3 regions of the Shinella sp. 838 genome follow, and region 1 is predicted to be linked to each of the others. Evidence: riboswitches for the same ligand, from Rfam matches in the RefSeq annotation. Region 1 holds a riboswitch; each other region holds the start of a gene.
The links. Region 1 has a riboswitch for cobalamin ahead of bluB (5,6-dimethylbenzimidazole synthase). Riboswitches for the same ligand answer to the same signal wherever they lie in the genome.
Positions count from the first base shown of each region.

Region 2: another riboswitch for cobalamin. It lies ahead of P9A16_RS05925 (CbtB domain-containing protein); the one in region 1 lies ahead of bluB (5,6-dimethylbenzimidazole synthase).
Region 3: another riboswitch for cobalamin. It lies ahead of P9A16_RS29720 (hypothetical protein); the one in region 1 lies ahead of bluB (5,6-dimethylbenzimidazole synthase).

Region 1 covers NZ_JARSBQ010000001.1:1,393,675-1,399,848, reverse strand. The annotation lists gene P9A16_RS06620 (ABC-F family ATP-binding cassette domain-containing protein) at 1-407, opposite strand, end outside; gene P9A16_RS06615 (phytanoyl-CoA dioxygenase family protein) at 559-1,620, opposite strand; gene P9A16_RS06610 (DUF2865 domain-containing protein) at 1,890-2,999, shown strand; gene bluB (5,6-dimethylbenzimidazole synthase) at 2,992-3,684, opposite strand; cobalamin riboswitch at 3,731-3,951, opposite strand; gene P9A16_RS06600 (SDR family oxidoreductase) at 4,008-4,826, opposite strand; gene P9A16_RS06595 (sensor domain-containing diguanylate cyclase) at 5,063-6,174, opposite strand, start outside.
Region 2 covers NZ_JARSBQ010000001.1:1,251,805-1,257,978, reverse strand. The annotation lists gene cobN (cobaltochelatase subunit CobN) at 1-358, opposite strand, end outside; gene cobW (cobalamin biosynthesis protein CobW) at 606-1,655, opposite strand; gene cobU (bifunctional adenosylcobinamide kinase/adenosylcobinamide-phosphate guanylyltransferase) at 1,659-2,183, opposite strand; gene P9A16_RS05930 (CbtA family protein) at 2,185-2,979, opposite strand; gene P9A16_RS05925 (CbtB domain-containing protein) at 2,992-3,168, opposite strand; cobalamin riboswitch at 3,217-3,583, opposite strand; gene P9A16_RS05920 (peptidoglycan-binding domain-containing protein) at 3,663-5,618, opposite strand; gene P9A16_RS05915 (cobyric acid synthase) at 5,773-6,174, opposite strand, start outside.
Region 3 covers NZ_JARSBQ010000014.1:160,872-167,045, forward strand. The annotation lists gene metH (methionine synthase) at 1-2,698, opposite strand, end outside; gene P9A16_RS29720 (hypothetical protein) at 2,782-2,991, opposite strand; cobalamin riboswitch at 3,092-3,308, opposite strand; gene P9A16_RS29725 (GH36-type glycosyl hydrolase domain-containing protein) at 3,749-6,174, shown strand, end outside.

The DNA of each region.
Region 1 (6,174 bases):
AGCGGCGTCTCCGCCTCCGCCTCCAGCCCGACGCGGGCGAGCGCGGCGGCAAGCCGCGCCTCCAGCGTCCAGTCCGCATCGGCAAGGGCCTCGGCGTCCGCCTCCCCGCGCGCCGCGCGGGAAAGCAGGTCGAGCGCCTCGACGATGCCGAACAGGCTGGCAACGGTTTCCTGCGGGTTGACCTGCACGCTCTGGCGCAGCAGCCCGACCGTGCCGTTCACGGCGACGGTGCCGGCCTGCGGCGTGAGCGCACCGGTGACGAGCTTCAGCAGCGTCGTCTTGCCGACGCCATTGCGGCCGACGAGGCCGGCGCGCTCGGCGCCGAAGGTCAGGTCGAGATCGGAAAGGAGGGCGTGGCCGTCAGGCGTGGACCACCGGATTTTGGAAAGGGTGATGGAATGCGGCATGAATAGAGATTTCCCCGAGGACAAAACGAAGTCGGTTTGTGGTCGGGTTGAAATCCATGGTGCACCATCCGGTCGGCATTGCGTTGCCGGAAATCTAGGGTCGAACCGGCCGCCTTGCAAGGGTGCGGCCGGTTCGTCCGTTTTTTTAGGCTCAGGCCGAGGGCTGCTTCAGCCGCTTCGACCATTCGTCGGCCTTGCCCTGGCCGGCATCCTTCCAGGGCGAGCCCTTGAGGCCGAGCTTCGCACGAAACCCCATGGCCGAGATGATCAGGCGGTTCATACCGGAGGCGATGAAGGGCAGCGAGGCGATGTGCAGACCGGTAAACGGCAGGAAGGGATTGCGGCGCAGCGAGCCGTAGATCTCGATGCGCGTCGTCGTCTTGTAGCTCGGGCTGCGGGCATGGAAGCCGTGCGTGTCGGCGACGACAAGCGTGTTCGCCTTCACCGTCATCTTGACCGGCTGGCCATAGCCCAGCGCCGTCAGCTCGTCCGGCATGATGCGCAGCGAGCCGCGGGCGGAATACTTGTTCTCGATCGCATCGGCATTCTCGCTGATGTCGCGCTCCCAGGCGAGGCGCTGCGGCGTCATCTCGTGCGAGCCGGGCACATAGGCGAACGGGCCGTCCTCCTCGCCGACATCGCGCAGGAACAGCCACGCCTTGGCCGTCGGCTGGAACGTGTCGCTGTGCAGCGCGGTCTGCGGGTCGGTCGAACCCTGCGTGATGACGGACGGCAGCGCCATCACCACCTGCACGACGAGCAGCGGCTGGCCGGCATGGGACGAGACGTAGCGCAGGAGATTGCTGACGCGCGGGTCGTTGCGCGCCGCCTTGAAGCCCGGCAGGCTTTCGAGGTCGCTGTCGTCGATGATCGCGCGGCGCGTGACGGTTTCGCCCTGCAGCATGTCGTAGCGCTCGAAATCCCGCTCGGCGATCTCGCGGGTGACCGCGGCAAACACGTCGGGCGACAGGAAGTTCTCGATCTTCACGAAACCGTTCTCGGCATATTGCCGGCGGTGATCCGGGGCGACGAGGTTTTCCAGCTTCTTGCGGCGCCAGGCCGCCATGCGCATGGCAAGCGAAACGCGCTTCTCGTGCAAGCCCTTCCGGTTCAGCCACTTGCTGCCGATGATGGGGTTGTCAGCGAAGGATTTTGCGCCGGATGCGAGCTGAAGCGCGTACCAGGGGCTGAGCAAGATGGAGGAAATCCGCATGAATACCTGCCTGCAAGGGCCGGGGTTCCGCCATAGGCGGTTGCGCCATCCGGGCGCAGACCGGCTGTTGAGTTTGTCGAGAGTGCTACACCAAGGCCCATGGGAGATCAATTGCGCGCCACGGGCAAAAAGGTGAATACGCAACTCATATTTTGTGACCGACATTAATCACAAATCCGGGAGCACGTTGCGCTTCCCCCGCCAGGGCCTATGATAGGAACTGCATATGCGGCCGGAACGCGGCCCAACCAATTCACGGGATCGATGATGTGACCGGGCGCCTTCGCCTCCTCCTTGCCATTGCAACCGGCCTGCCGCTGCTCCTGTCGGGCGGCACGGCGGCGGCGAACGTGTGCGAGCGCCTCCAGGCGGAGCTGGCCAACCTGCCCAAGGTGGTGGTCGATACGACGAGCGCACGCAAATATGCCGGCGCGATCGCCCGCCAGAACATTCAGCTGCGCAAGGCCAGGAGTGACCAGCGCCGCCTTGGCTGCTCGGGCGGCAGCATCATCGTGGTCGGCGGGGCGAATGCCGAAGCTTGCGACACGCTCTCAAGCGTCATCGGCAAGATGGAGCGCAACCTTGAAATCCTCGACAAGAAGCGCCGCGAATTTGCCGGCGGCACCTCGTCGCAGGGCAAGCGCAGCCGTCTCACCGCCCTCCTGGCGAGCAACGGCTGCGGCGACGAGGCGAAGGTCATGCCGATCGCGGCGACCGAGACGCTGCGCACGCTCGATGAAAAGCGCACCCTGCCCCTCGGCACCGCGCCCGACGGCAGCGAGCGCCTGCAACTGCGCTCGCTCGGCGGCAGCAACGGCCATGGCAACCTGCGCACCGTCTGCGTGCGCACCTGCGACGGCGGATTCTTCCCGATCTCGTCGGGCGCGACGCCGCTCGACTTCCGGCGCGACCAGAAGGTCTGCGCCATGATGTGCCCGGAAACCGAGACCGAACTGTTCTACCAGTCGATGACCAGCGGCCAGGAAACCGAGCAGATGACCTCCACGGTCACGGGCCGCCCCTATTACGAAATGCCGAACGCCTTCTCCTACCGCACGCGCGACCTTTCCAAGCCCGGCGCCTGCGGCTGCAACCTCTCGGCCTACTATCAGGAGATGATCAAGCGCGAGAAGGCGCTGAAGGGCGACGACGCCGAGACCGCGCGCGCCGGCACCGCCGACGATTCCGACAGCGGCTCGATCACCACCATTCGCACCCTGCCGAAGAAGGAAGAGACCCCGGTCAAGGTGCCGGCGAAGGTCGAGGAGCGCGACTACGACCCGGCCAGCAGCAAGGTGCGCACGGTCGGCCCGGTCTTCCTGCCGGCCAACGAATCCGCCATCGACCTCGGCCGCCCGGTGGATGCCGGCGTCAACTGACGCCTTCCTCCGGCCAGCGTTCCTCGAACACCAGGTCTTCCAGCGGCAGGCGTTGCCGCCAGCCCTTCACCGCCAGCTCCGGCTCGCCGTAGAGCCGGTCGACGAAGCCGACGCACAGCCAGGCGACGATCTCGACATGACCGGGTATGCCGAGGATCGAACGGATATCGCTGTCGTGGAAGATGCTGACCCAGCCGACGCCAACGCCTTCCGCCCGCGCCGCGAGCCACAGATTCTGCACGGCGCAGACCGTGGAATAGACGTCCATTCGCGGGTTGTGCGTGCGACCGAGAACCACGCTGCCGCCGCGGGTCGGATCGCAGGTCACGCAGATCGACAGCGGCGCCTTCAGGATACCCTCCAGCTTCAGCGCACGATACTGCGCCTGACGCTCTCCTTCGAACATCGCCGCCGCCTCGGCATTGGCTTTCAGGAAGGCCGCATGCACCGCCTGACGGGTCGCCGCGCTGCGCACCAACAGGAAGTTCCACGGCTGCATGAAACCGACGGACGGGGCATTGTGGGCGGCCTGCAGCAGGCGGCCGACGAGGTCGTCCGGCAGGGGATCGGTCAGGAACTGGTCGCGCACGTCGCGGCGCGTTTCGATGGCACGGTAGACGGCTTGCTTTTCCTCGCGGGAAAAGGCGCCCGCCCGGACCAGAGGGTCCAAGGGTTCGCTTCGCATCGTCATCTCCCCAACAATGCGTCACAACCTGCCGCCGTCCGCGCGGTTCGGTCTATCGTGCCAGGCCGGTCTTCTGACTTCGGGTCACGCGGCAGGCACCTGCCTTCCCGGTTGAACAACCAGTGGCAAAAGCCTGAATCGATTCAAGCTTTTACGGTGCAAACCATCCCCGTCACAGCGTTGGGCACGTTCCGGACCTGGGTTTATCACCCGCACCGGATTCCCGATTCTCCCGCCGGAGCGGGCACCTGACGCGAAGGATATGCGCATGGCTTGCGGGCACGATCAAGCCCGCCTGCGCCATGCACCGCCGTGCCTGCGCCTCAGAGCGGCGCATCCGGATGGGGCGAGCCGTCATAGGCACCCCAGATAGACTGGTCGAAGCAGATCACCGAGCCCGTCATCAGGCCGGATTCCGGCGAGGAGAGATAGGCGCAGGCCCGCGCCACCTCGGCCGGATCGACGAGCCGCCCGAAGGGCTGGCTTGCCGCCGCTTTCGCCAGCCAGTCGTCGGCCGCGCCATGGAATTCGCGCTGGATGCGATCCTCTCCCTCCGAGGCCATCCAGCCGATGTTGAGGCCGTTGACACGGATGCGGTTGCGCAGAACGGCATAGGCCGTGTTCTTGGTCAGCGTCTCGAGCGCGCCCTTGGAGGCACAATAGGCGGCGATGAAGGGCTGGCCGGCCTTGGCCGACATCGAACCGATATTGACGATGGTGCCCTCGGTCTTCTCGCGCCGCATCACCGTGATCGCCTCCTGCATGAGGAAGAACGGCGCGCGTACGTTGACCGCGAACATGCGGTCGAACAGCTCCGGGCTCGTATCGAGGATCGTGCCGCGGTCGGTGATGGCGGCGGCGTTGACCAGCGCGTCCACACGGCCGAAGGCCGCGTCGCAGGCGGCAATGACCGCGCGCGCATCCTCGACCACAGCGAGATCGGCCTTCACATAGAGTGTCGCAACACCCGTCGCGCCGGAAATCTCCTTGGCCTTCGCCTCGCCCTTGGCGGCATTGCGACCGCAGATGACGAGACCCGCCGCACCCCGCTCGGCAAAGAGCCGGGCGATCGTCGCCCCCAGCCCCTGCGTTCCTCCCGTGACGACGGCGATCTTGCCGTCGAGCCGCGCACCTTCACTCATGCCATGCCTCCCTTGCAGACCGGCCGATGCTGGCTCGCGAACAACGAGAAGCCGATCGACACATGATTCATTTCCGCAAGCAAATCCCCTATCGGGCTGTTTCTCAAGCCATTTCCGGAGACAGAGACCGACCGGACACGACTATCTTCAGACAGGGCCGGCGCCTGCTGCGGTGCATCCTGGCGGAAACCCCATGGAAACAAGGCGGTAGGCGCTTCAGTGCGCAGGGCGACTGGTCAGGCCGCGCGTACCGCACCGGCTTCGGCAATCGCGTCGCCAGCCATGTCGCCGACATGAACGGCTCGGTTGCGACCGGCATTCTTGGCCGCATAGAGCGCCGCATCCGCCATCACCATCACGTCGTGCAGGCTACCGCCATGGTCCGGGAACTGGGCAATGCCCGCGCTGCCGCCGATGACCAGAAGCTGCCCGTCATGGGCGATCGGTATTTGCGCATCCCGGACAAGGCCCTCAGCAAGCTCGAGGAGCATCTCGCGGCTGGAGACACCGCCAAGGAGCACGGAAAACTCATCGCCGCCGAGGCGGGCGACCGTGCCGAGCGGGCCGATACGCTCGGAAAAGCGGCGTGCGACAGCCTGCAGCACCGCATCGCCAGCTGCATGGCCGTACCGGTCGTTGACGGCCTTGAACCGGTCGAGGTCGAGAGCGACGATCGAGAAGGGCTGGCTCTCGCCCTTGCGGATGGCATGGCGCACCTCTTCGTCGAAACCGCTGCGGTTCTTCAGCCCCGTCAGCGGATCGTGCTGGGCAAGGAAAGCGTTCTGCGCCTCGCTGCGCTGCAGTGCCTTGACCAGTGCAGAGAAGCGCAGCGTGACAAACAGCATGACGCCGGCAAAGACCAGCACGAACATCGCGATCTGCGGCAGTGCCGATTTCCAGACGAACAGGCCGGGCATGTTCGGCCGCCAGGAGGCGACCATCGGATTGTAGGTATCGGCACCGACCGGCGTCATCACCAGCCCCGGCTCCTGCGTCACGATGGGCGTGAAGCCGAGGTCGCGCAAACCGAGCCGCCGCTCGGTATTGGCCAGCATCTTCTGCGAAACCGGCTTGACGGTGATCAGCAGCGTCGGCTGCATCCGGCTTGCGGGAATGTAGAGCGACTTCGGGATAACTGCCTGCACGACGACGATGCTCATGACACGGTCGATGAGGCGCATGCCGGAGACGTGGATTTCCGGCAGCGCCGGCGTCAGCAGGTCGGGGTCCTCCTTGGCGCCCTGGACCTGCCATCCGCCACGGTCGGGCGACAGCGCCTCGCGGTAGGCGCGCTCGGCCTTGAGCGTCAGGTCGCTCACCCAATGCAGCTTCTCGCGCGCCTTGCTTT
Region 2 (6,174 bases), 140 kb from region 1:
CCGGCCGGTCATCGCCGGGCAGCGCCACGAGCCGGATGCCATTGGCGACAGCGGTTGCAAGCAGCGCTTCCAGCACATAGCGGAAGTAGCTGGCGCCGCCGAGGGCACGGATGACGATGAGTTTGGCGTGGCGCGCCGTGCGCTCGACATAGGTATCCACCGACATCGGATGGGAGAGCGTGGCGAGACTGGCGAGCCGCAGCCGCGTTTGCGTCGCGCGCGCCCGGTGGGCGGCGGCGATGGAGGCAAGCTCCGTGTCGGCGGCCGAAAGGAAGAGGATATCGCCCGGCGTCTGGCCGAGGTCGATCGCCTCCCGGCCATCTGCGATGGTGCCTTTCTGGGCTAGAAGGAGATGCATGCCGCGCCTCCCTTCTGCCGGCGCATCGAGCCGGTGGTCCCTTGGGTCAAGCCCGAAGATGACGATGGACGGCAGGGACGGTGGGCAACGATCGCCCCCGCCGCGCCGATCGATGGGCTTTGCAGCCTCTCCTCCCCTCCGTCATCCCCGGGCTTGGCCCGAGGATCCATCGACGCGGCACGCCCAAAAAGGCCGAGCCGCACCTGAAACGCCGAAGGGAGGGACTGCTGCATGCTCATGCCGGAATTCACACCGCCGCAGCGATGGCCGCACGCACGGCGGCTTCATCCATGTCATGCAGGCCGATGACGACGAGGCGGGTACCGCGAGCCTCGCCCGGGGCCCAGGCACGCTCGAAATAATGGTCGATACGGCTGCCGACGGCCTGGATGAGCAGGCGCAGCGGCTTGCCGGGCACATCGGCAAAACCCTTGACGCGCAAGACGTCATGCGTGGCGATGGCGCCCTTGAGACGCTCGATGAAGGCGGCCGGATCCACGATGGCGGGCAGCTCGACGACAAAACTGTCGAACTCGTCGTGGTCGTGCTCCTCGCCGTTCTCGTGCTCCATCTCGTGGTGCGACTTGCGGTTGGCGATGTCGTCCTCCGTGCCGACGCCGAGGCCCAGCAGTACGGCGGCGGCGACCTCGCCATTCTTCGCCTCGATCATCGAGGGTTTGCGTTCCGTGCGAGAGGCGACCTCATCGCGCACCGCCTTGAGGCCTTCGGCATCGATGAGGTCGGTCTTGTTGAGCACGATGAGGTCCGCTGCCGTAAGCTGGTCCTCGAACAGTTCCTCGAGCGGGCTTTCGTGGTCGAGGTTCTCGTCCGTAACGCGCAGTGCATCCACCTTGTCGTGGTCGTCGGCAAAGCGGCCTGCGGCAACGGCGGCGCTGTCGACGACCGTCACCACGCCGTCCACCGTCACCTGCGTCTTGATTTCCGGCCAGTTGAAGGCGGCGACCAGCGGCTGCGGCAGGGCGAGGCCCGAGGTCTCGATGACGATGTGGTCCGGACGGTTTTCCCGCTCCAGCAGCTTCGTCATGGTGGGGATGAAATCGTCGGCGACGGTGCAGCAGATACAGCCGTTGGTCAGCTCGATGATATCGTCCTCGGTGCAGGCTTCCGCGCCGCAGCCCTTCAGCACGTCGCCGTCGACCCCGAGATCGCCGAACTCGTTGATGATGAGCGCGATGCGTTTTCCTCCGGCATTCTGCAGGAGGTTGCGGATCAGCGTCGTCTTGCCCGCGCCGAGGAAGCCGGTGATGACGGTGGCGGGGATCTTCTGTTGCAGCATGGCTCAACCCTTCATTTTCAGCGGCAGTCCGGCCGCGATAAAATAGACTTCGGGCACGAGGGCGGCGACCTTCTGGTGCAGCCGCCCGGCATGGTCGCGGAATTCGCGCGCCATGCGGTTTTCAGGCACGATGCCGAGGCCGACCTCGTTGGAGACGAGCACGATCCGCCCCGGCGCCTTTCGAAGAGCCTCCAGGAGACCCGAACATTCGGCGGCGATGTCGCGCTCCTCCAGCATCAGGTTCGTCACCCACAGCGTCAGGCAGTCGACGAGCACGGCCCTGTCGGCCCGGGCGACGTCAGCGATGCGCGCGGCGAGCGCCAACGGCTCCTCATGGGTGTGCCAGCCGTCGCCGCGGTCCTCCCGGTGCCTTGCGATGCGCTCGCGCATCTCGTCGTCGAAGGCGCGGCCCGTGGCGATGTAATGACGCGAGAGGCCGGTCTCGGCGACCAGCCTCTCGGCAAAAGCGGATTTTCCGGAACGCGCGCCGCCCAGAACCAGGACGGCTCCGGGCGATGTCACTGTCATATCAGGCTGCCTTGGCGATCTTCTCGTTGGCAAAGCCGAGCGAGAGGCCGAGCACGATCCAGAAGAAAAGGGTCGTGGCAAGGGCAGCGACGGCGAACTCCGCACCGAGCACGGCCGGAACGTTGCTGGAAATGTCGCTGGGCTGCGGGGCGCCATAGACCTGCGGCGCCGCGATCAGCGCAATGCCGATGACCTTGGCGACGATGTTCGGCTTGAGGAACAGCAGGTAGAGGCCGGCCGCCGACAGGATGACGGTTGCGATCCACCACACCTGGCGGTCGCCGAGATCGGCGGCAGGGAAGCCCGGAAGCTCCGGCGGCACGCCGATGGCCGGCAGCATGTGCACGGCAAGCCAGCCGGCCGCGCCCCAGAGCGCGCCGTTCGCCACCGTGATCGGATGGCCGGACACGAGGCTGAAACCGGCAAGCAACAGGCCGAAACCGGCGCCCGTGACGAGGTTTGCCAAAAGCGTGCCGGAGAACCGGCTCATGCCGAACATGATGCCGCCTTCCTCGTGATCCTCGCCCTCATGGGCATAGGCGACGGAGACCGGCGAGAGCGCGGAGGCCATGTCGAGGATGACCGCGCCGAGCGAGGAATGCTCCTGCGTCTGTGCAGCGCCTTCCGTGCCCGTGGCCGGCGTCGTGCCCTCGGTTGCGGGTGCGGCTTCGTCGCCGCCCTCGAACTCCTCGGCATGCAGGATGAGCGGCACGACTCGAGCCTCCTGGGCGGCTGTCATCAGCACGCCGGAGAACAGCCCGGCCACCAGGGCGGCCAGGAGATAACGAACGATCATGTCGAAAACTCCTTAGTGGCAGGGAAAGCCGTAGGAGTGACGCGTATCGTGTGCCGTGTCGTGCAGCACGGCGGAATTCGCAAGGCCTGCACCGAACACCAGGAAGGCGCCGAGCAAAAGAGCGCAAACACCGGCGACGAGACGGTCGTTTGCGGAAAGGGTAACAGAAGACGTAGTCGAAACAGCCATGACAACCTCCGTGCAGGCAGCGGGGAAACCTCCCCAGGTCGGACGAAATGTCCTTCACATTGGCTGGCAGGTCTCCTGGCTCGCAGCGTCGGGCGTTGAAAACGCCTGCGGGGCCCCCTCGCCTTCCCAGGCTAAGGCATCGCGAAAAGGCGGACGATTCGTAGAAGAAGAGGCGTCCAACCCCTGCTGATCGCGATGCCACCCAGTGGCTTTTCCGTCTGGTTCTCACAGCGCGAAACCAAGGCACCATTGCCCCGCTCCCCGCAGATCCTCCCATCCGGATGGGCGTCCCTCGCCACTCTACAGTCGCGGGGTCGGCCGTGATTGCAGCGCCCTGGTTGGGTCCGCCGCGTCACATTCCCATTTACTCCCCGATCCGTTTCCGGATCCGGGAACCATCCAATAGTCTGGATGATTATGCTTCCACCCCCGGGAAGTCAATCGACCGGCAGCGTCATCACCTGTGCTGAAACCGCCGCCCGGCCGTCGTATTCTCAATAGCCGGGGATGATCACCAGACCGCCGCCATCGTTGTAGTAGCCGTCGTCGCGGTAGTAGCGCTCGTAGTAGCCGTCGACGGGGCCTTCCAGCACGTCATAGTCCTGCTGGTAGCGGCGCTGGCGATTCTGCCGGGCCTCGGCATATTGCGCAGCCTGCCGAAGGGCACGGTACTGCTGGCGGGAAAGATAACCATCGGCGCGGTAGCCCGACGAGCCCTGCCAGGCGGCGATCGCCGAACGGGTGCGCGAACCGAAGACGCCATCGACGCCGTAGGTGTTGAAGCCGAGCATGCTGAGCCAGCGCTGCGCCTGGGCGCGGGTCGAGCGCTCCATATAGGCCTCGCGCCGGTCGACGATCGGCTGCTCGGCCTTGCGCTCAGTCTCGACAATCGCCGTTTCGCTGTCCGTCCTGGGCTTTGCTTCCTGCCGGGCGGTGTTTGACAGCGCCGACAGGCGCTCGCGCGCATCGGCGACGAAGCGGCCGTCCGGATATTCGTCGAGATAGGCGCGGAAAGCCTTTTCCGAGCCGTCGAGCACGGCCTTCTGGAAAGTCTCTTCCTCGCGCTTGGCCGCATCGTCGGCCTGCTCGACGGCAAGGCCGCGGTCCTTCCTGTCGGCGCCCTGCGCTTCGTTTTCACGGGCGGCAGTCGCCGTGTCGTTCTCCTGCGCGGCACGCTCGGCGGCGGCCGCCTCCTCGGCGCGCTTTTCAGCCTCTTCTGCAAGGCGGGCCGCCTCGGCAGCCTTCGCCTCGGCATCGGCAGCCGCCTTCGCGGCTTCCGCCTTCAGCCGCTCCACCTCGGCCGCCTTTTCTTCGGCAAGCTTGCGTGCAGCGGCGGCCTCTTCCTCGATCCGCGCCTTCTCGGCCGCAGCCGCCTTCTCCGCTTCGACGCGCTTGGCTTCGGCTTCGCGCCGGGCCGCGGCTTCCTCTTCCGCACGCGCCTTTTCCGCAGCGGCCGTCTCTTCGGCCTTTCGTCGTTCGGCTTCCGCCTTCAGCCGGGCCGCTTCCTCCGCCTTGGCCTTGTCGGCGGCAGCCGCGGCCTCCGCTTTCAGCCGGTTGGCCTCGGCAGCCTGCTCTTCGGCGCGTTTGCGGGCAGCCGCTTCCTTCTCTTCCGTCTCCGCCTTCAGGCGTGCGGCCTCTTCGGCCCGGGCCTTCTCCGCCGCTGCGGCTTCCACGCGCGCCTTCTCGTCGGCCGCAGCCTTTTCCTCGGCAAGCTTGCGCACTGCTGCGGCCTCTTCGGCCCTCTTCGCATCCGCTTCCGCCTTCAGGCGCGCAGCCTCTTCGGCCCGGGCCTTCTCCGCCGCTGCGGCTTCCACGCGCGCCTTCTCGTCGGCCGCAGCCTTCTCTTCGGCAAGCTTGCGCGCCGCCGCAGCCTCTTCGGCCTTCTTCACGTCCGCTTCCGCCTTCAGGCGCGCGGCTTCCGCGTCCGCCTTCGCCTTTTCCGCCTCCGCCGTTTTGCGCGCATCCTCCTCAGCCTTCAAGCGGGCCGCCTCGGCGTCGGCCTTTGCTTTTTCAGCCTCGGCGGTCTTGCGGGCCGCTTCTTCAGCCTTGGCCTTTTCCGCTACTGCCTGTTCTTCCGCCTTCGCCTTCTCGGCCGCAGCAGCCTCGTCGACCTTCGCCTTGGCGTCCGCCTCGGCCTGCTGTGCCGTGCCCGTCGCCGGCTTCGCCTTGGCGGCGGCCTGCAACTCGGCAATGCGCAGACGCGCCATCGAGGCGAAGGTGCCGTTCGGATACTGTTTCAGATAGCCTTCATACTGCGTGACATCGCTGCCGGCAGAGACCTTCTGCCAGAGGGAAAACTCCTCTTCCCAGCGCTTGCCGGCGCTGCCGGCCTCCTTGCCGGTGGCGCTCTGCGCAAAGACGGCCGCCGGCTGGCCGGCGAGCGACAGCCCGACGATGCCGGCAATGCCGAGCCGCACCAGAACGGAGCGTGCGAGAGGTCCAGAACCCATGTATCTCACCCTTTCGGATCGCGCGAAGGCGCCAGCACCCGGCGATCCCGGGCGGATTTCCGTCACTCCTCGCACCGAATTCTGGCGCAACTTTGGTGCGGCAGGCCGGCAGCGGAGGAACCCGATGGCTGTACGTTTCAGATGGGCGGTTTAATCAGTCCCGGCTTAAAAGACCGTCGAGCCAGCGCGGGTCGAGAACGGCCTCCAGCTCCGCCGCAACCCCATCGAGCGCCGCATCGACACTCTCGCGGTAATCGAAGCCGCCGCCCTCAATGCCGAAATCGGCCAGCAGCCGCGCACGGTAGGCGTCGCTCGACAGGAGGCCGTGCAGATAGGTGCCCATCACCCGCCCGTCGGCCGAGACCGCACCGTCCGGCCGCCCGTCGATACGGACAGAGGGGCGAAGCGTATCCGGCCCGGTGGTGCGGCCGAGATGGATCTCATAGCCCTCGAGCGGCACATCATATTGCAGGGAGCGGGCCGCGCTGTTGCGCACGGTCTTTTCCGGCGCCATCTCGGTCTCGACCGCCAGCAGGCCGAGGCCCTCGACCGCGCG
Region 3 (6,174 bases), on a different contig from region 1:
CCGACAGCAGGCTGCCGACCACGCCGACGGCGCGGCTGGCATCGGTGACGTAGACGGTCTGGCCGCGGTCGTAGCGCGGATGGATCTTCACCGCCGTATGCACGCGGCTCGTCGTCGCCCCGCCGATGAGGAGGGGGATGTCGAAGCCTTCACGCTCCATTTCGGCGGCGACATGCACCATCTCGTCGAGCGAGGGGGTGATGAGGCCGGAGAGGCCGATGATGTCGACCTTTTCGGCCTTTGCCGTCTCAAGAATCTTCGTTGCCGGCACCATGACGCCGAGGTCGATGATCTCGTAATTGTTGCAGGCGAGCACGACGCCGACGATGTTCTTGCCGATATCGTGCACGTCGCCCTTGACGGTCGCCATCAGGATTTTGCCGGCGCTCTGGCGCTCGCCGCTGCCGCCATTGGCGAGCTTTTCGGCCTCCATGTAGGGCAGCAGCACGGCGACGGCCTGTTTCATCACGCGGGCGGATTTCACCACCTGCGGCAGGAACATCTTCCCTGCGCCAAAAAGGTCGCCGACGACGTTCATGCCGGCCATCAGCGGGCCTTCGATGACGTGCAGCGGGCGCTCGGCGTTCTGACGAGCCTCTTCCGTATCGATCTCGACGAATTCGGTAATACCGTTGACGAGCGCGTGTTCGAGGCGCTTTTCGACCACCCAGTCGCGCCAGGCGAGGTCACGCTCCTTGGCCTCCTTGCCGGCAGCGCCCTTGAAGTGCTCGGCAATCTCCAGAAGGCGTTCGGTAGCGGTGCCGCCGGTCTTCGGCACGCGGTTCAGCACAACGTCCTCGCAGGCCTCGCGCAGGTCCGGCTCGATCGTGTCGTAGACGGCGAGCTGGCCGGCATTGACGATGCCCATGTCCATGCCCGACTGGATGGCGTGGTAGAGGAAGACGGCGTGCATCGCCTCGCGCACAGGCTCGTTGCCGCGGAAGGAGAAGGAGAGGTTGGAGACGCCGCCGGAAATGTGGGCATGCGGCAGTGTTGCTGTGATCTCTGCCGTCGCCTCGATGAAGTCGACGCCGTAATTGTCGTGCTCCTCGATGCCCGTCGCGACGGCGAAGATGTTCGGGTCGAAGACGATATCCTCGGGTGCAAGGCCTGCAACGTCGGTGAGCAGCTTGTAGGCGCGTGTGCAGATTTCCACCTTGCGTGCCTTCGTGTCGGCCTGACCCTTCTCGTCAAAGGCCATGACGACGACGGCGGCGCCATAGGCGCGCACGAGCTTGGCATGGTGAAGGAAGGCCTCTTCGCCCTCCTTCAGCGAGATGGAATTGACCAGCGGCTTGCCCTGCACGCATTTCAGGCCTGCCTCGATCACCTCCCATTTCGAACTGTCGATCATCAGCGGAACACGGGCGATGTCAGGTTCTGCGGCGATGAGGTTCACATATTCCGTCATGGCCTTGGCGGAATCGATCAGGCCCTCGTCCATGTTGATGTCGATGACCTGCGCGCCGTTCGCCACCTGGTCGCGCGCGACATCGAGCGCCGCGGCATAGTCGCCCGCGGTGATCAGCTTGCGGAATTTCGCCGAGCCCGTGACGTTGGTGCGCTCGCCGACATTCACGAAGGGGATAGCCTCGGTCAGCGTGAAGGGCTCGAGGCCCGAGAGGCGCATGTGGCGCGGTATGTCGGGGATTGCGCGCGGTGCGTGGCGTGCGGCGGCCGCCGCAATGGCGCGGATATGGTCCGGCGTCGAGCCGCAGCAGCCGCCGACGATGTTGACGAGGCCATCGCGCATGAAGCCCTCGATCTGGGCGGCCATTTCCTCCGGCGTCTCGTCATATTTGCCGAAGGCGTTCGGCAGGCCGGCATTGGGATAGGCGCAGACGAAGGTTTGCGCGACGGAGGAGATCTCCGCGAGATGGGCGCGCATGGCGTTGGCACCGAGTGCGCAGTTGAGGCCGATGGAGAAGGGATCGGCGTGGCGTACCGAGTTCCAGAAGGCTTCCGGTGTCTGACCGGACAGCGTGCGGCCCGAGAGGTCGGTGATCGTGCCCGAGATCATGACGGGCAGCTCGATGCCCTTTTCCTCGAAGACTTCGCGGGTGGCGAAGATCGCCGCCTTGGCATTCAGCGTGTCGAAGATCGTCTCGATCAGGATGATGTCGGCGCCGCCGTCGATGAGGCCGCGCAGCTGGTCCGCATAGGCGCGCTTGAGGTCGTCGAAGGTGACGGCGCGGTAGCCGGGATTGTTGACGTCAGGCGAGATGGAGGCCGTGCGGTTCGTCGGGCCGAGTGCGCCGGCGACGAAGCGGCGGCGGCCGTCCTTTTCGGTGGCCCTGAGGCCGGCGCGGCGGGCAAGGCGGGCGCCGTCACGGTTCAGTTCATAGACCATGTCCTCCATGCCGTAATCGGCCTGGGCGATGGTCGTGGAGGAGAAGGTGTTGGTTTCGAGAATATCCGCACCGGCCAGCGCGTAGCGATAGTGGATGTCCTCGATCGCGCCGGGCTGGGTTAGTGTCAGGAGGTCATTGTTGCCCTGCTGGTGACATGCGCAATCGCCGAAGCGATCGCCGCGGAAATCCTCTTCCACCAGCTTCAGCGTCTGGATTTCCGTGCCCATGGCGCCGTCGAGCACCAGGATGCGCTCGCGTGCGGCGGCCTGAAGGGCAGCGAGAATCTCGCGCCCATCGCGTGGCGGCAGTTCAGGTCCGAACAGGGTGTCCAGGTGCGATTCGGCCACGGCAAAGCCCTCCGGTGCAATAATCCTGCACCGGAAATCACATAAAGATATCTTTATGTCAATATGTCTTTATGCCTTAGCAGTCAGTGCATCGGTCGATTCGACCCGGCCAGGGAGGCGAACAGCGCCTTCAGTCTGGCGATGTCGGGATCGACCTTTTCATAGCGCGAGAGTTTCTGGACCTCCTTCAGCGCCTCGACGGCAAGGTCGGCGCCGTGTGGCTGCCAGAGCAGCCAGGAGATGAAGATGGATTCCGGTTTCCCGGCGAAACCATTGTCGGTGATGGCAAGCATTTCTTCCCCAATCGGAAAATTGGGGGATGACCGGACGCACGCTGCTGGAACTTCGCCCGGAGGCGACAAGCAAGCGCACCACTGGGACACCCCGCCCATGGACGTTACGACTGTCAGGGCAGGTCTCCTGGCTTGCGGGTCATCGCGTCTGTCTCGCCTTCCCGGTGAAATCCACCAGTGGCATGGAGCGACAGCAGCTCGCCGTTCACAGTTGCGGGGGCAGCGCCGGTCTTGGTGCTCCTTTCGGAGCATCGCACCGGCTTCCCTCTTAGCCTCCGAGCCAATCGACTCGGAAGACCCTGACGGCGTCAAACTGGCTTGGCGCCGGCACCGAGTCAATGGTGCAAGGCTCCGTTCGGCGGTTTGGACACAGCTTGGCGGGCAGCCAGATGGGCGGGCGGGAACTTTTTCCTGCCGCATCCATTTGCCATTCCCCTGCTCCTTGTGTCCGCTCGCCTCCTGCGAGGGCGCACGATTCACCAAAACCGCAGATGAGGGTCGATGCTGCGCCATCCGGTCATGTTGACATGTTGCAAGTCTCTGTCCTTACGGCTAAAAAATGCCGTTTTCATGCACCACGCGGCCAGGATGCCAACCAGCGTGTCGCTTGAGCCATGTCCATTCCAATCGCGCCGTCCGGGCGCTGTTTGGTCACATGGCTGATCGCGGCACCGAGATGAAACCTGCCCGCAAAAAACCGTTCGGCGCAAAGGCCGTCGCCGGATGGTTCCATATGGCCGGATCCAGAATCAGAAACATGCCCCTTCACAATACGCCGCAAGCCCCTTCGCGCGACGCCGACGCCAAGCAGATCGATTATAACGATTCGATCCGCGCCACCTATCTGTCGCTGGAGGAGCTCGCCGATTGCGGTGAAGCGCTGGCGCGCGACAAGACCGCGGCGCTGCCCGGCTTCCACCCTTTCGAATTCCGCGCCCGGCACAAGGAAAACGAGAAGGAAATCTTTCGCGTCTATCGCGCCACGGCCAAGGATGTCGAAGCCGGTGCGCAGATCACGCCGGCGGCCGAATGGCTGCTCGACAACTACTACGTCGTCGAAGAGGCGATCCAGGAAGTGCGACGCGATTTTCCGCGCCGCTTCTATCGCCAGCTTCCGACCATCGAGATCGAAGGGCAGGTGATGCCGCGCACGCTGGCGCTTGCCTGGCTCTATGTCGCGCACACCCATAGCGGCGTCTCGCATGAGGGGCTGACGGCTTTTGTTCAGGGCTTCCAGAAGATCGACGCGCTGAAGATCGGCGAGCTCTGGGCGCTGCCCTCCTTCATCCGCTTCGTGCTGCTTGAAAACCTCCGCCGCATTTCCAGCCGCGTCGAGCGTTCGCGCAAGATGCGTTTCAAGGCCAACGAGGTGGCCGATGAGCTGATCCGCCTCAACGATCCGGAAAAGTCCATCGCGCATCTCCAGTCGCTGGAAAGCTTCATCGAGGACAATACGTTCGTCATCCAGCTGCTTTATCGCCTGCGCGACGGCCTCCAGGCCTCCGGCGCGGTGATCCAGTGGCTGGAGCGCAAGATCGAGAGCCGCGGCAGCGACCTCGAAGAACTGATCGTCGCGGAGAACAACCGCCTCTCCTCCGGCAACGTCACGATGAGTTCGCTCATCAAGAGCCTGCGCTCGGTGGACGATACCGAGTGGCCGGTCTGGTTCGAAAGCGTCAGCCGCCTCGACGAGGCGCTGCGCCAGGGGTCCGACTACAGCGACCTCGATTTCGGCTCGCGCAACAAGTATCGCAACACGATCGAGCGCTTCGCCCGCAGATCCGGCAAGACCGAGCTTGAGGTGACCGAGACGGCACTGGCGATGACCGCGGAAGACGCCGCGGCGCATGTCGAGGACCTCGACTACGAGGCCAATGTCGCCGCCTTCCTCGTGGGCAAGAAGCGGAAGCTGCTCGAAAAGCGCATCGGCTACCGGCCGTCGATCGTCCAGCGCATCGTGCGTTTCGGCCGCAAGCTCGACTGGTTCGCCATTGCCGGACCCAATATCATCCTGACGCTGCTGGCGATGATCGCGGTCTATTATTTCCTCGATCAGCTCGACATTCCCGACGGCGCATGGCTGATCATGCTGGTGCTTTTCGCGCTGCCGGCGTCCGAAGGGGCGACGGGCCTGTTCAACACGCTTGTCACCTTCTTCGTCACGCCGTCGCGCCTTGTCGGCTACGAGTTCAAGGACGGGATTCCCGAGGATGCGCGCACGCTCGTCGTCGTGCCGTGTCTGATCTCCAAGCGCGACCATGTCGACGAACTGGTGCGCAATCTCGAAGTCCACTATCTCGCCAATCCGCGCGGCGAGATCTATTTCTCGCTGCTCAGCGACTGGGCGGACAGCCAGGCGGAGGAATCCCCCGCCGATCTCGACGTGCTCGATTATGCCAAGCGCGAGATCGCGACGCTTTCGGCGCGCTATGCCTATGACGGCCGCACGCGCTTTTATCTCCTGCACCGCCGCCGCCTGTTCAACCCGTCCGAGGGGTGCTGGATGGGCTGGGAGCGCAAGCGCGGCAAGCTGCACGAGCTGAACCTCCTTCTGCGGGGTGACGGCGACACGACCTTCCTGCCGGGCGCCAACATCGTGCCGGCGGACGTGAAATACGTCATGACGCTCGATTCCGACACGCGCCTGATGCGCGATGCGGTGACCAAGCTCGTCGGCAAGCTGCACCACCCGATCAACCGTCCGGTCATCGACACGGAAAAGAACGAAGTCACCGCCGGCTACAGCATTTTGCAGCCGCGCGTCACGCCGTCCCTGACGACGGGCAAGGAAGCCTCGACCTTCCAGCGCATCTTCTCCGCCGACCGCGGCATCGACCCCTATGTCTTCACGGTGTCCGACGTCTACCAGGATTTCGCCGGCGAAGGCACGTTCACCGGCAAGGGCCTCTACCATGTCGACGCCTTCGAGGCGGCGGTGAAGGGCCGCATCGAGGAAAACTCGGTGCTCAGCCACGACCTGCTCGAAGGCTCCTTGGCGCATTGCGCGCTGGTGACGGATGTCGAGCTGGTCGAGGATTTCCCGACGCGCTACGGCGTCGAAACATCGCGCCAGCATCGCTGGGCGCGTGGCGACTGGCAGCTGCTGCCGTATATTTTCGGCCCGTCGAGCGGCATTTCCATGCTCGGTCGCTGGAAGATGTACGACAACCTGCGCCGCAGCCT